DNA from 3 places in the Serratia sp. TSA_198.1 genome. Region 3 is predicted to be linked to each of the others. Evidence: predicted binding sites of a transcription regulator. Region 3 holds the regulator's gene; each other region holds the start of a gene.

The links. Region 3 encodes Fur, which represses iron uptake genes when iron is present. Its sites were predicted from a motif close to ATAATAATGAGAACNACTATCAA; they were not measured.
Positions count from the first base shown of each region.
Region 1: a site for Fur is predicted at 3,040-3,062, ahead of ACUTSW_RS03830 (TonB-dependent receptor domain-containing protein). Genes of this name have one in related genera too.
Region 2: a site for Fur is predicted at 1,616-1,638, ahead of sodA (superoxide dismutase [Mn]). Genes of this name have one in related genera too.

Region 1 covers NZ_JBQZFP010000001.1:821,348-826,544, reverse strand. The annotation lists gene fabZ (3-hydroxyacyl-ACP dehydratase FabZ) at 1-340, opposite strand, end outside; gene ACUTSW_RS03840 (TIGR00645 family protein) at 612-1,106, opposite strand; gene ACUTSW_RS03835 (serralysin family metalloprotease) at 1,415-2,875, shown strand; gene ACUTSW_RS03830 (TonB-dependent receptor domain-containing protein) at 3,194-5,197, shown strand, end outside.
Region 2 covers NZ_JBQZFP010000005.1:210,742-215,938, reverse strand. The annotation lists partial or broken gene ACUTSW_RS19700 (methyl-accepting chemotaxis protein) at 1-792, opposite strand, end outside; gene sodA (superoxide dismutase [Mn]) at 917-1,537, opposite strand; gene fdhD (formate dehydrogenase accessory sulfurtransferase FdhD) at 1,665-2,492, opposite strand; gene fdnG (formate dehydrogenase-N subunit alpha) at 2,637-5,197, shown strand, end outside.
Region 3 covers NZ_JBQZFP010000001.1:2,037,443-2,042,639, forward strand. The annotation lists gene ybfF (esterase) at 1-434, shown strand, start outside; gene ybfE (LexA regulated protein) at 691-978, shown strand; gene fldA (flavodoxin FldA) at 1,208-1,747, shown strand; gene fur (ferric iron uptake transcriptional regulator) at 2,070-2,516, shown strand; gene ACUTSW_RS09785 (glycosyltransferase) at 2,722-4,683, opposite strand; gene galE (UDP-glucose 4-epimerase GalE) at 4,686-5,197, opposite strand, start outside.

The DNA.
Region 1 (5,197 bases), 1.2 Mb from region 3:
ATTGGTCGCCGGGTTGGGCCGAGCGGTAGAAACGGGCGCGTTGAATGGACGCAAAGTAATAATGCTCGCCTTCTGACAGTGGGCCGAGAAAGTAGTGGGCCAGCAGGCCGGTACTCTGCGCCAAGGCTTCCACCATCAGGATGCCAGGGAAAACGGTGGTCTGGTGGTGGCCGGTCCAAAAGGTCGGCTCATTGGCGGTGATGTTTTTGATGGCGCTCAAGCGCCCTTCAGAAATCGACGTGCCGGCAGGCAGAATGCGGTCGACCAGCAGACAGGGGAACCGGTGTGGCAGGATAGATTGAACATCCTGGTACTGTAGTGGATTTCCATTCAGCGGCATGATTGATTTTGGATCCTGTCAGCGGGACGAAGCTCGGCCAGCGGTGGCTTATGCGCCCGGCGGGAATGTAATAGCATTATAATGTTATTATCATCATATGCACTAACTGAAAATCGCCAGGTCGGGGATTAAACGCCGTTTAGTGACAACGTAACCTGAAGTTAACGATTGAAGCTGACGATTGAGATTGTCATACAACTGATTGATTAATAATTTTTTTGAGGCGGGGAGAGAGGGCCGCCATCAGGGCGATAGCGGCCAGAACGGTGAATCAGTGTTTATCACGCGTTATTTTATCGAGGTAGCCCATCAGGAAAGCGGAAAGCACGAAGGTGAGGTGGATAATCACATACCACATCAGCTTATTGTCCGGCACGTTCTTGGCATCCATAAACACCCGCAACAGGTGAATGGAAGAGATAGCGACAATGGATGCGGCTACCTTGCTCTTCAGAGAGGTGGCATCCATTTTCCCCAGCCAGCTCAACTTTTCTTTATGTTCGCTGATATCCAACTGCGAAACAAAGTTTTCATAGCCCGAGAACATCACCATGACCAACAGGCCACCCACCAGCGCCATGTCGATCAGCGAAAGCAGGGTGAGCACCAGATCCCCTTCGGTTATGGAGAAGATGTTCGGCAGAACATGCACTATCTCCTGGAAGAATTTGATCGACAGCGCCACCAGCGCCAGCGACAAGCCAAAGTAAACCGGTGCCAGCAGCCAGCGAGAGGCATACATAGCGTTTTCTATAAAGCGTTCCATAGTCATCTGAGTTTGTTACCAAAAGAGGCGCACAGTATAGCTCAGGACGCCCGGCAGAAGGCAAGCGCAGCACCTTGTACGGGGATGGGTTACTTCCAGGAGGCCGGGCATTTTATGACGGGTAATTCCCTTTTACTCAGTGCGTGTTCTCTGGGGTTATCATCCATTTTTGGTTATTTTCGCACTATATATTGAGCTCTCCATAAATCGTACTAGCATTTAAATGCTGTAATTAGGAATTTAATCGGTGTTTTATATCGAAACTGAATTATATATATCGGAAATAAATCTACCTATTGGAGAACGTCATGGAAAATTCCCTGAATGGAAAAACAAGCGGTTGGGACAGTGTTAATGATCTACTGAATTACCATAATAGAGGTAATGGTTTAACCCTCAATAATAAGCCTTCTTTCGGTGTGGAAGAGGCCGGCAAGCAAATAGCGCGCAGTGAACAAACCTGGAATGGCGTTCATGTCACCGGCAAAGGGGCTACCGTCACTTATTCCTTTCCTGATTGGGATTATAATCAGAGTAATTTAAATGCCCGTTTCGGTTCTCCAGATACCGGCCTTAGCGCCTTTACTGCCGAACAACAGGCGCAAGCCAAGCTTTCTTTGCAGTCTTGGGCTGATGTCGCAAACCTGACTTTTGTTGAGGTCGGCCCAGAGCAAAAGTCCAACATTACCTTTGGTAATTATGAGGGTAATACTCAGGCTTATGCGATTAAGCCTTACACCGGTGCCGGTAACGACTACCGCGGGCATAATACCGACGGCCAAAGCTGGTTCAACATCAATTACGATTACGCGGATCCCCGAGATGGTGTTTACGCCAACTTGCACCCCGAACTGGGTAACTACGGCCGTTTGAGCATCACTCACGAAATTGGGCATACGCTGGGGTTGGATCACCCGGGTGTTTACAATGCCGGCCAGGATCCCAGTTATGAGAAGGGGACCTATGCCGAAGATACCCGTCAGTTTAGCGTGATGAGTTATTGGGATGAAGCTGTGACCGGCGGTGATAACGGTGGCCATTTTGCCGCAGCGCCGCTGGTTGACGATATTGCCGCCATTCAGTATCTCTATGGGGCCAATACCACCACGCGCACCGGGGATACGGTGTATGGGTTCAATTCCAATACCGGCCGGGATTTCTACAGCGCGCAAGACAGCAACCAGAAACTGATTTTCTCCGTCTGGGATGCGGGTGGCAATGACACGCTTGATTTCTCGGGATATACCCAGAACCAACGCATTAACCTGACGGAAGGCTCCTACTCCGACGTCGGTGGATTGAAGGCCAACGTTTCCATCGCTCTGGGCGCAACCATTGAAAATGCCATCGGCGGTTCGGGCAATGATGTGATTGTCGGCAATAACGCCGCCAATATTATCAAGGGCGGCGCCGGTAATGACGTTATCTACGGCGGAAGTGGGCAAGATCAACTCTCAGGCGGCAACGGAAAGGATATTTTCGTTTTCGCCGCCGTGAGTGATTCACCTTATAAATCGCCTGACAAGATCCTGGACTTTGAGAGCGGTATCGACAAAATCGATCTTTCCTTCTTTAACCATGGCGATAAAGGCAACGACTTTATTCATTTCGTTGAGAACCTCAGCGGCCAGGCGGGAGAGGCATTGTTGTCTTACAACGCGCAAACTCATTTGAGTGAGTTAGCCCTGAATATCCATGGCAATGCCGGGCCGGACTTCCTGGTGCAAATCGTCGGACAGGCGAATGCCGCCACGGACTTTATTGTTTAAGCCCTTATGCGGTGGGTTATGCCCACCGTTCTTTTATGGTTTTATTCGCCCCCCTCATGACAATCCTTTCGCACACTGACTGCCCGAACCGCTTTGTAAGGATTTCGTAAGCGGTTAGGAAATTTCTCACCAATGCAAATAATAGGGTTTTAATGATATTGCTTATGATAAGCATTATCATTAACATGCTTTTATTAAGTCTACGCAGAAAGACCATTCTTATAAAATTGTTAATTTTCGTTAATACCCTTGATCCCGATTAATTACCGGGGCGAAGCAACTGCGAGCAAATACTAATAATTATTGCAGGGTTAATACATGTGCAAAACTTTTAATTACCAGGGAATTATCGGGCATTCCATCCTATGGGGGACGTTGATCGGCAGTTCCCTTAACGCTAATGCTGAAGTAAATAAAACTCCATTAGAAAAGACCACGCAAAATGAAGAGGAAATAACGGTTGTCGCGCCCGTGATTGAGAAAAAGGCCGGGACAATAACCACGATTAGCGCGCAAGACATGCAGAAAAAAGGGGGAAATGATTTCGGTTCGATCATGCGTTATGAACCGCTGATTAGCGCCACGGGCGTCAGTGGAGGATCGTCCTCGGGCAAAAGCGGTTTCGATCGCAGCGGCTACACCGGGTATAACATTCGCGGCCTGGAGAGCAATCGCGTCGGCCTGGATGTCGACGGCATTCCACAGCCAGACGCCACCGGGCGCAGCTATGTCAGCCGAGCCGGCCTTAACACCTTTGGCATCGGCAGGGACTATATTGACCCTTACATGTACGGCCAGGTGGAGATCGAATCGGGAGCGACCTCGATTGAACGTAGCAATACGTCTATCGGCGGCGCTGTTTCGTTTTCGCCGAAGTCGGCAGATCAGTACCTGTCACCGTCCAAACAGACTTACTTTGGTTACCAGAGCGATTACGACTCGTCCAACCGCAGTTGGCACAACGGCATTACCGCAGCTGCGGGCGATGACCAACTTCGCGGGGTGTTCGTTTATAGCCGCCGCGACGGCCAGGAAACGCGCAACAACAGTGGCACTTACCAGGCTTACCCGGCCAACTGGCATTCCAATGCGCTGATGGCGTCCGGTATCTGGCAGCCAAATGACGAACACAAACTCACCGGCACGGTGGATTACTACGATAAAGTCAACCACACCCATTACGACAGTTGGAACTCGGCCGGCAGCGCCATCCTGGGTACCGCCCAACAGCAGAGCAATACGCGCCGTTGGGGAGTGAGCGTGAAAGATGAATGGACACCGTACAATGATTTCGTCGATACCCTGACATCAAAAGCCTATTACCAACAGACCCAGGCGCATGACAACACTTACATGCCCACCAGTACCGGCAGCATGGAGCGGGTTTACTCCGACTACAACGTCAATACCTACGGCTTTGAAACGCTGATAACCAAAACGCTGGGGCGTCATGCATTGAGCGGAGGGCTAAACGCGAGGTTAACCGATACCGAGCGGCCATTCCGTGAAGAGCCGGCCCCCAGCGTGTCCACGGCCATCATGCAACCGGAATCAGACAGCCGCAGCTACGCGTTGGGCGGTTTTGTGCAGGACAAGATCCAATTTGATCTCGACGGGCACGGTTTTGCCGTGGTGCCGGGCGTGCGCGTGGCTCACCAAAGCACCAAGCCGCAGAACCTGACCAGCCTGACCACCGGCAGCACGGTGCTGACGGAGTCCGAGCTGGAAACGTTATACGGCAAAAGCAACACCGACACCCAGATATTGCCGTCTCTCAGCGTCGAGTACGATATTACGCCGGCGCTGATGACCTATTTGCAGTACAAGCGTGGCGCACAGTTCCCGAACGCCAGCCAGCTTTACGGCTCATGGAATCTCGGCTCCAGCTATGCGGGCACGGCGCAGTATGCGTTGATCGGCAACGCCGATCTGAACACCGAAACCAGCAACAATCTGGAATGGGGCATGAAGGGAGACGTCGTGGACGGGGTGACAATGCGCACGTCGCTGTTCTACAACACCTATAAAAACTTCATTGCGTATACCCGTTATCAACGGGCCAGCAGCCCGGACAAGTTCGCTAATGTGCCTTCCAATATCTATACCATTTATCAAGCGGAAAACCGTGATAAAGCCTATATCTACGGCGCTGAAATCAGCACCAGGGTGAATTTTGGCACCTGGTTTGAGCAGGTTAACGGGCTGAGCGCGAATTTTGCGCTGGGATATAACCAGGGCAAATCCAAGTCCAGCTATTCCGGCGATAAATATGTCGATATCGACAGCGTAGCGCCAATGAAAGCCATCGTGGGCGTAGCCTGG
Region 2 (5,197 bases), on a different contig from region 3:
GACCAGCGTACCGACCTCCTGGGCGCTGTCCCCCAGCCGTTGGCTGATCTGCCGTTCCTGTTCATAAGCCGGCAGGTAAGCTTCGATTCGGTTTTTGTAGTCGTCGAGCGCGCTCAACAGCGGTTGCAGCAGGGGGCGCTGGGCATCGCTAAGCCGTCGGCTGAGGGCGTTTGCCGTGCTGCGCGCGTCATCAATCGCCGCTAACAGCGGCGCTTCGGATTCGCGGTTCAGGCTCAGCAACAGGCCGCGCGCGCCGTAGCGCACCAGGGTCAGCTTCTGATTCAGCTGCACAAAAGCCAGTTGCAGGTCGCCATTGGTCAACTGGCGCTCTACCTGATTCAGGCTGTCTTGCACTTCCGACATGTTCCAGCTTTGGCGTACCGCATCTTTTGCCGCCACCGCCTTTTCGAAGGCGTTTTGCTGCTGCTGGTATTCGCCGATCAAGACCATCAGCCGCTGCAGGTCTTGCCGGTTTTTGGCATCCCAGTCCAACGCCTGGCCCTGTTTGATCAAGCGTACCGCGTTTTCTATATTGGCGCGGTTATTCTTCAGGTACTCCGGCCGGTAGGTCTGGCCGAACAGCGCCCGGTTATATTTGGCCTGATTGATTTCGTCATTCAGCCGGTTGCTGAAATCGATGCGGTCGGCGCGGGATTCGATGATATTCAGGTATTGTGCGCCGGTGCCGGCGATGATCGCCGTCAGCAGTAGCATCAGACCAAATCCGAGGCCGAGTTTTTTACCCACGGTGAGATGAACGAACTTTCCTGCCAGTGTTTGCAATGCCGCCATATTATTTTTCCTTTGCGGGCGAACGTCTATTGAACAAACCATCGGCAAAGGGCGGTCAAACTTTAGCGGATTTTGGGTAAAAAAATGCCCGCTTCACGCGGGCATCATCAGTGTTGGGGGCGAATTACTTCTTCGCAGCGAAGCGTGCTGCCGCTTCGTCCCAGTTAACCACGTTCCAGAATGCTTTGATGTAGTCTGGGCGTTTGTTCTGATATTTCAGGTAGTAAGCGTGTTCCCACACGTCCAGGCCCAGGATTGGGAAGCCTGAAGCGCCGGCAACGGCTTCGCCCATCAGCGGGCTGTCCTGGTTAGCGGTAGACACCACGGCCAGTTTGTCGCCTTTCAGCACCAGCCAGGCCCAACCTGAACCGAAGCGGGTCGCTGCGGCTTTCTCGAACTCTTCCTGGAATTTCTCGACGCTGCCGAAATCGCGCTCGATAGCAGCTTTCAGATCGCCACCCAGCGTGGTACCGATTTTCAGGCCTTTCCAGAACAGGCTGTGGTTAGCGTGGCCGCCGGCGTTGTTACGCATGAAAGTGCGCTTGTCGGCTGGCACTTTATCCAGATCCTGGATCAGCGCTTCAACGCTCAGCGAAGCCAGCTCAGGGTACGCTTCCAGCACGGTGTTCGCGTTGTTGACGTAAGTCTGGTGGTGTTTGGTGTGATGGATTTCCATCGTCTGCTTGTCGAAATGCGGTTCCAGTGCGTCGTAGGCGTACGGCAGGGATGGCAGTGAATAACTCATAATCATCATCTCCAGTGGGGTATGGGCGGCGCAAGGTGCGAGCACCGCGTAAGCAGTCGGATCATTATAGTTAATTAAATGATCTTGAAAATGATTATCAATGCCCTACTTAGTGTAGGGGATTAAATTAATCCTCAATGCGCTGCGGGTGAGTAAACACCGTGGCGCGGCCGGGTTTGCTGAAACCGACCAGCGTCAGGTTGCTGCGCTCGGCGATTTCCACCGCCAACGAGGTGGCAGCGGAAACCACGAACAGGATCTCGACGCCGCACATCGCGGATTTTTGTACCATTTCATAGCTGGCGCGGCTGGAGACCAGGATCGCGCCCTGTTGCCAATCTTGCTTCGCGCGCACGCCGAGCAACTTGTCGAGCGCTACGTGGCGGCCGACGTCTTCGCAGCCGCCCAGCAGGTCACCCTGCGGCGAAATCCAGCTGGCGGCGTGGGTACAGCCGGTGAGCTGCCCGACGCTCTGCACCTGCTTGAGCTGCCTCAGCGCGTGGTCGAGGTTGGCGAGAGAAAAGCGTTGGGTGAACGGCAGCGCAGGCAGCGGGCGGAAGATGTCCGCCAACTGTTCGATGCCGCACACGCCGCAGCCGGTGCGGCCCGCCATGGCGCGGCGGCGCTCCTTCAACCCGGCAAAGCGGCGGCTGGAGAGCTCAATTTGCACCTCCAGCCCGTTACAGGTTTGGTTAATCTCTATACTGTAGATATCGCGCGGTGACTCGATAATGCCTTCGGACAGCGAAAAGCCGAGGGCGAATGCCTCCAGATCTTTTGGCGTGCACATCATCACCACGTGAGAGATGCCGTTATAGACCAGGGCGACCGGCACTTCTTCCGCCAGCCAGTCCGGCTGTGCGGTGGCGAGCTGCCCGCGCTGATAAACCTGGGCCTGGGTCACCCCTGTGAGCGGGGTCTCATTTATGTGCTGCTCTGGGTTTATAGTGTTCACTTAACTGGCACCTGTTTGTAACAACCCCATATACGCTGTGGTAATATTGCCGCGTAAAAACAAGATGGATTTTAGCGCTTCCCGCTTCAAGGGGGAAAGCGCCATTTGAAACAATGTGACAATCGAGAGTGAAAGGAGACCCCCATGCAGGTCAGCAGAAGGCAGTTCTTTAAGATCTGCGCTGGCGGTATGGCAGGAACGACGGTAGCCGCACTGGGCTTTGCCCCGGAAGTGGCGTTAGCGGAGACCCGGCAGTACAAACTGCTGCGCGCCCGTGAAACCCGTAATACCTGTACGTATTGTTCCGTCGGCTGTGGGCTGTTGATGTACAGCCTTGGTGATGGCGCCAAAAACGCCAAAGAAAGCATATTCCACATTGAAGGGGACCCGGATCACCCGGTAAACCGCGGCGCGCTTTGCCCGAAAGGCGCGGGGCTGGTCGACTTCATCCACAGTGCAAGCCGTCTCCAGTTCCCGGAGTATCGTGCGCCAGGGTCAGATAAATGGCAGCGCATTACCTGGGACGATGCCTTTACCCGCATCGCCAAGCTGATGAAGGAAGACCGCGACGCCAACTTCGTGAAAACCAACGAACAGGGCGTCACCGTCAACCGCTGGCTGAGCACCGGCATGCTGTGTGCCTCCGCTTCCAGTAACGAAACCGGTTATTTGTCGCAAAAATTTAGTCGCGCTCTCGGCATGCTTGCCGTAGACAACCAGGCGCGTGTCTGACACGGACCAACGGTAGCAAGTCTTGCTCCAACATTTGGTCGCGGTGCGATGACCAACCACTGGGTTGATATCAAGAACGCGAATTTGATTATCGTCATGGGCGGTAATGCGGCGGAAGCGCATCCGGTGGGGTTCCGCTGGGCGATGGAAGCCAAAATTCACAATAAAGCCAAGCTGATCGTCATCGATCCGCGCTTTACCCGTACCGCATCGGTGGCGGATTTCTACACGCCGATCCGTTCCGGGACCGACATCGCTTTCCTGTCGGGCGTCCTGCTGTACCTGATGACCAACGACAAAATCAACCGCGAATACGTCGAGGCCTACACCAACGCCAGCCTGCTGGTGCGGGAAGACTTTACCTTCGACGACGGCCTGTTCAGCGGCTATGACGCGGAAAACCGCAAATACGATAAAACCACCTGGAATTACCAGCTGGATGAAAACGGCTTCGCCAAGCGCGACGTCACGCTGCAGGATCCGCGTTGCGTGTGGAACCTGCTGAAACAGCACGTCAGCCGCTATACGCCGGAGGTGGTGACCAACGTGTGCGGCACGCCGAAGGAAGATTTCCTCCAGGTGTGTGAATACATCGCCGAAACCTGCGTGGCGGATAAAACCGCATCGTTCTTGTACGCCCTGGGCTGGACCCAACATTCGGTCGGCGCGCAGAACATTCGCACCATGGCGATGATCCAGCTGCTGCTCGGCAACATGGGCATGGCGGGCGGCGGCGTCAACGCGCTGCGCGGCCACTCCAATATCCAGGGTCTGACCGATCTGGGCCTGCTGTCGCAAAGCCTGCCGGGCTATATGACGCTGCCGTCGGAAAAACAGCCGGATCTCGACACCTACCTGAAGGCCAATACGCCGAAGGCGCTGCTGCCGGGCCAGGTGAACTACTGGAGCAACTACCCGAAATTCTTCGTCAGCTTGATGAAGAGCTTCTACGGCGACAAGGCGCAGAAAGACAACGGCTGGGGCTTTGATTGGTTGCCGAAGTGGGACAAAGGTTACGACGTGCTGCAGTACTTCGAGATGATGTCGCAAGGGAAGGTCAATGGCTATTTCTGCCAGGGCTTTAACCCGGTCGCGTCGTTCCCGAACAAAAACAAGGTTGTGGCCTCGCTGTCGAAGCTGAAATTCCTGGTGACGATAGACCCGCTCAACACCGAGACCTCCAACTTCTGGCAGAACCACGGCGAGTTCAACGACGTCGATCCGTCGAAGATTCAGACTGAAGTGTTCCGCCTGCCGTCCAGCTGCTTTGCCGAAGAAAACGGCTCGATCGTCAACTCCGGCCGCTGGCTGCAGTGGCACTGGAAGGGCGCGGATGCCCCGGGCGAAGCGCTGAACGACGGGGAAATCCTGGCGGGCATTTTCATCCGCCTGCGCGAGATGTACGCACGTGAAGGCGGCGCGGTGCCTGAACAGGTGCTGAACATGACCTGGGATTACCTGACGCCGGAAAACCCGGCTTCGGAAGAAGTGGCGATGGAAAGCAACGGCAAGGCGCTGGCGGACATTCTCGACGCCGACGGCAAAGTGCTGGCGAAGAAGGGCGAACAGCTCAGTACCTTCGCTCACCTGCGCGACGACGGCACCACCGCCAGCGGCTGTTGGATCTTCGCCGGCAGCTGGACGCCGGCCGGCAACCAGATGGCGCGGCGCGATAACGCCGATCCGTCCGGCCTCGGCAACACGCTGGGTTGGGCCTGGGCCTGGCCGCTCAACCGCCGCATTCTGTATAACCGCGCTTCGGCCGACCCGCAGGGGAAACCCTGGGATCCGAAACGTCAGTTGCTGGAGTGGGACGGCGCCAAGTGGGGCGGGGTGGATATCCCGGACTACAGCGCCGCCGCGCCGGGCAGCGACGTCGGGCCGTTTATCATGCAGCCGGAAGGCATGGGCCGTCTGTTCGCCACCGACAAAATGGCGGAAGGGCCGTTCCCGGAACACTACGAGCCGTTCGA
Region 3 (5,197 bases):
TCGACGTGGCGCCAGTGGATTACCGCACTCGTCGCCACGACGAGATTTTCGCCGCCTTAAAAGCGGTGAGTGCGACCGGCATCACCCAACGCCAGCAGGCCGCGGAGTTGATGCGCAGCTACCTGCAAGAAGAAGGCGTGATCCAGTTCCTGTTGAAATCCTTTCATCAGGGCGAGTGGCGCTTTAACCTGCCGGTACTGATAGACCAATACGAAAACGTCACCGGCTGGCAGGACGTCCCCGCATGGCCGCACCCGACGCTGTTTATCCGCGGCGGCCTGTCGCCCTATGTGCAGGACAGCTACCGTGAAGATATCGCGCGTCAGTTCCCGCAGGCGCGAGCGCACGTGGTTGCCGGCACAGGCCACTGGGTTCACGCGGAAAAACCGGAGGCGGTACTGCGCGCCATCCACCGTTTTCTCGACGAAGCCTGAATAAAAACTGCCCTCTGGCGAAAAAACGCGCTAAAGATAACGGCTTAGCGCGTTTTCGGCTCAGTTAAACATTGTCGTTGCTCTATCTGCTGGGGTAATATGGCGCGCTATAATTTTGCCGCCCTGCTCAGCGTGTTCAGTAACGCCAGGCTGGGGGTAAATTTGGGTTAGGGTTTATTGGCCCGAAGTGTGTTAACCGAACCGTCCGGAAGCGTATACGCTTTTTGATGCAAACTCCCTTGCAGTACCGCTACCTATGGCAAAAGAACAAACGGATCGCACGACGCTGGATCTGTTCGCAGATGAACGCCGTCCGGGGCGCCCGAAAACCAACCCGCTATCCCGAGATGAACAGCTTAGAATCAATAAGCGTAATCAGCTTCGACGCGATAAAGTCCGTGGCTTACGGCGTGTGGAACTGAAAATCAACGCGGATGCGGTGGACGCCCTGAACAAACTGGCGGAACAGCGCAATATCAGCCGCAGCGAGCTTATTGAGCAAATGCTGCTGGCACAACTGGCGGATGAACAGCCGGAACATTGATCTTTGCAGCCGCACATGCGGCGCGGTGTTATGGATGACACCGATCAACACCGTTTTATTCCTCCCGGCATCGCATAAACGCGATAAAACCCCGGGGTAAATCTCTGGCATGATACGCACTTACCGGTAAGAGGCAGCTTCTTGCCATGTCATCATTTTAATCGGTGTTATCGCGTTCAACGCTAACATCGTGCAATGCAATTAATTGAATTTAAAGGTTATACGCGATATGGCTAATGTAGGCATTTTCTTTGGCAGCGACACTGGCAATACCGAAAACATTGCCAAGATGATCCAGAAAATTCTTCAGCAGCAGTTTGGCAAAGAGGTATCGGAAATCCGCGACATCGCCAAAAGCAGCAAAGAGGATCTGGAAGCTTTCGACATTCTGCTGTTGGGTATTCCTACCTGGTACTACGGCGAAGCCCAGTGCGATTGGGATGACTTCTTCCCAACGCTGGAAGAAATCGATTTCAACGGCAAGCTGGTTGCGCTGTTCGGTTGTGGCGATCAGGAAGACTATGCGGAATATTTCTGTGATGCGATGGGCACCATCCGCGACATCATCGAGCCACGCGGCGCCGCGATTGTAGGCCACTGGCCGACCAAGGGTTACCACTTCGAAGCATCGAAAGGTTTGGCGGATGACAATTTCTTCATCGGCCTGGCGATTGACGAAGATCGTCAACCGGAATTGACCAACGAACGCGTCGCAGCCTGGGTGAAGCAGATCAGCGAAGAACTGAGCCTGGCCGATATCGTCGGCTAACCCTCAAAGGTTGAACAAAAGCCCTGCAAAGTGCATAGTGTTGCCAGCAGGGCCGTTCATCGGCAGCACGGATTTCTGCAATAGAAGCTACATGTTTGTAACTTCCCACATCGTCAAGGTAGACTGAGATATCGGTTTATCCCATCCATCAAGACGTTGCGTGTGTAACATGCAATTGTGCCATGATATCTTTGTTAACAACCGGCGGTTTCCATTTAGGGCAACCGGTTCTATAATGACACGCAATTAACTCTTTGTGCCGACCGATGCCACAGGCAAGAATGCCTCAACTTGATTAGCATAGTAACAGGACTGAATCCGCATGACTGACAACAACACCGCATTGAAGAAGGCCGGCCTAAAAGTCACGCTTCCGCGACTCAAAATCCTGGAAGTACTGCAAAATCCGGAATGCCATCACGTCAGTGCGGAAGATTTGTACAAAAAACTGATCGACATGGGCGAAGAAATTGGCCTGGCGACGGTTTACCGCGTACTGAACCAGTTTGATGATGCCGGGATTGTGACCCGTCACAACTTCGAAGGCGGCAAGTCCGTGTTCGAATTGACCCAACAGCATCACCACGATCACCTGATTTGCCTGGATTGCGGCAAAGTGATCGAATTCAGCGATGAGTCTATCGAAGTGCGTCAGCGTGATATCGCCAAGCAGCACGGCATCAAGCTCACCAACCATAGCCTCTACCTGTATGGTCACTGTGAAATCGGTGATTGCCGTGAAGACGACACCTTGCACGACAAAAAATAATGCCCTGACCGGCATTGAGAACCGCCTTAACGGCGGTTTTTTTATGCCTCCAGATCAGGGCAAAAAAATCCCCGGACAGGCCCGGGGAAAATCACATCAGAAAGACAACAATTGCAGCGGCACTTCTCCACGGTACTTCTCTCACTTCCCACTGACGCTCACGTCACCGTCAACTCACCCGCCGACACGCGGATGGGCAAACTCGTCACAATGCATATTCAAGAAACAGCAGCCGATCGAAGAAAATTGGCCAGGCATAGTCGAAAACGCCGCGAACGCGGAACCCTTTATTCAGGTAGATTTGGCAGGCATCGCTGCTTTGCCATACGCACAGCACAATATGTTTCGCCCGGCGCTGCTGCGCCTGCTGCTTAATCAGGGCAAACAGGGGGTTAAAATGACCCTGTCCGCGGAATCGGCTCTCAATGGCCAGACTGCAGACAAAGTAATCGTCCGCACCGCACTGGCTGTGCACAAAATCGTCGTAGGCCTCATCAAGCGGCTTTATTTCATCGCGATATAGATAGCTCGCCTCAACGCCATACAACTCGTCGAGACTCGCCGCAGTGAAAAATCCGATAAACGCCCCGCACCGATCGTAAGCCAGGGTAATCAGGTCCAGATAGGGGTCGATATTTTGCGCCTGCTGCAGCGATACCAGATCCATCCCGGCCGGGTTGCCGGCAGAGCAGTATTCCAGGTAGCTGGTGGCAAAAAGCAGCTTCGCCATGCGGATCCTGTCCGCTTCGCCAGCTTGCCGCCCCGGCAGAAAATGCAGCCCGCCCTGCGCTAGCGGCAATGCCGCATCGCCCGCTCCGACGGTTAACCGCCAGTAATTGCCCTCGTCGATCTGCCGCCGGTTATCGGCTATCAAATACTCGCCAAAAAGCTGGTTCACCCGATCCAGCGCGCGGTCATGGGACAGCACCGAATAGTAATGGTAGTGATCGATATCGGACCTTATCTGCGCCGGGTAGGCCATGCGCGGCACTTCATCGACGGTAAATATTTCCGCATGGCGCGCCAGATCCGTCGGTTGCTCAAGCTGCCAATCCACCTGCTCCAGCCGGCTTATACACTGTCGATAGCTGCGCAGTTCCTCCTCCCCGAGCGGCAACGTCTCATTGGTTAGCACATCCTCCAACAGGCGCATGCCGCGGATACCACAGGTCACCGCCTGCGGAACAGCGTCATAATGAACCCCATGATCCTTGCAGAAACGATCGTGGCTAAGGACAGTCCTGCCGATGTGGCGGCACCACAACAGATAAAACGCGTCGAACAGCCTTCTTTCATAAAGAGGGTTTTTATCCGGCACGTCACCGCTTTGCGCCGCATAGATCTGATCCAGACCCGCCAATATTTTGCACAGCGACCTATCGCCGCTGCGGCCAATGATCATCCCGGTTTCATCCAGAAACAAATTCAACCCGCTGACGTGGCTGACCTCGCCATTGGGCAGAAACTGAAGGTAATCCGGCACTTCGGGTTTCAGCAGGAAAAACGTCGCCGAACGGTGCGGAAGAGTGTCGATATCCATATACATTCCGCCCATTTCAATCAGGATCAAAAAGCGAAAGTAGTCAGAAAGCGTGGCGTAATAGCGCTTATCATGGAGCGCGTGGATAAAATCCAGGTTGCCGCCGAGCCTTTTTTGCGCCAGTTCGCTCAGCGAATGCACCTGCAACCGGTGGTTGCCGGCATCGAACTCCCCCAGCAGACCGCCTTTCACTTCCGAAGCTGGGGAAAAGTACGCCTCATTTTTGAGTTGCCGCGCATCCCATACCCACAACATCCCGACCCATTCGTCGGCGATTGTGTTGCGAACAGCCTGCTGCGCATCTCCCCATTGGGAAATAACCTCTCTGGCATCGTCGGGAATCGCCCCGCCCAGCCAAATGCGGTGCAGCAATTTTTCCTGCGCGGCCAGCGGACGAGTAGGAACGCAGAACAACGAGGAACACTGCGCGGCATCGAATAAACGCCCTTGCTCAACCAGCCACGCCCGCAGCTGGCTGACCCCACGCCGGTACTGTTCCAGCAACGCCGGGGAACGCTGGCGCTGAGATTTCACGAACGCTAACTTCAGGTTATTAATCCAGGCCTCATAGTCGGCACGAAACAGCTCATGCTGCATCAATCCCAAATGCTCGTCATCAAGCTTCATCGTCAGCCTCCCAGCAGCGGTGTGCAATGGCCGTATCCCTGTGGATTCTTGCTCTGCCAATGCCAGGCGTCGCGAACCATTTTTTCCAGGCTTCTTTTGGCTTTCCAGCCTAATTTTTCCGCCGCCAGCGTCGGATCAGACCAACACTCGGCAATATCTCCTGCACGGCGCGGGTTAATTTGATAGGCGATTTTAAATCCGCAGGCGCGCTCAAATGCCTGGATAATCTCCAGCACCGAATAGCCTTTGCCGGTGCCCAGGTTATACACGTTAAAACCCGGTCGCAGATTATCCAGCGCTTTCAAATGCCCTTCGGCCAGATCCATAACGTGAATATAATCACGTACCCCGGTGCCATCGCTGGTGGGATAGTCGTTGCCATACACCGGCAACACCGCAAGTTTGCCAATAGCCACCTGTGCCAGATAAGCCAGAAGATTATTGGGAATGCCTGCGGGATCTTCACCGATCAAACCAGACTCGTGCGCCCCGGCCGGGTTAAAATAACGTAGCG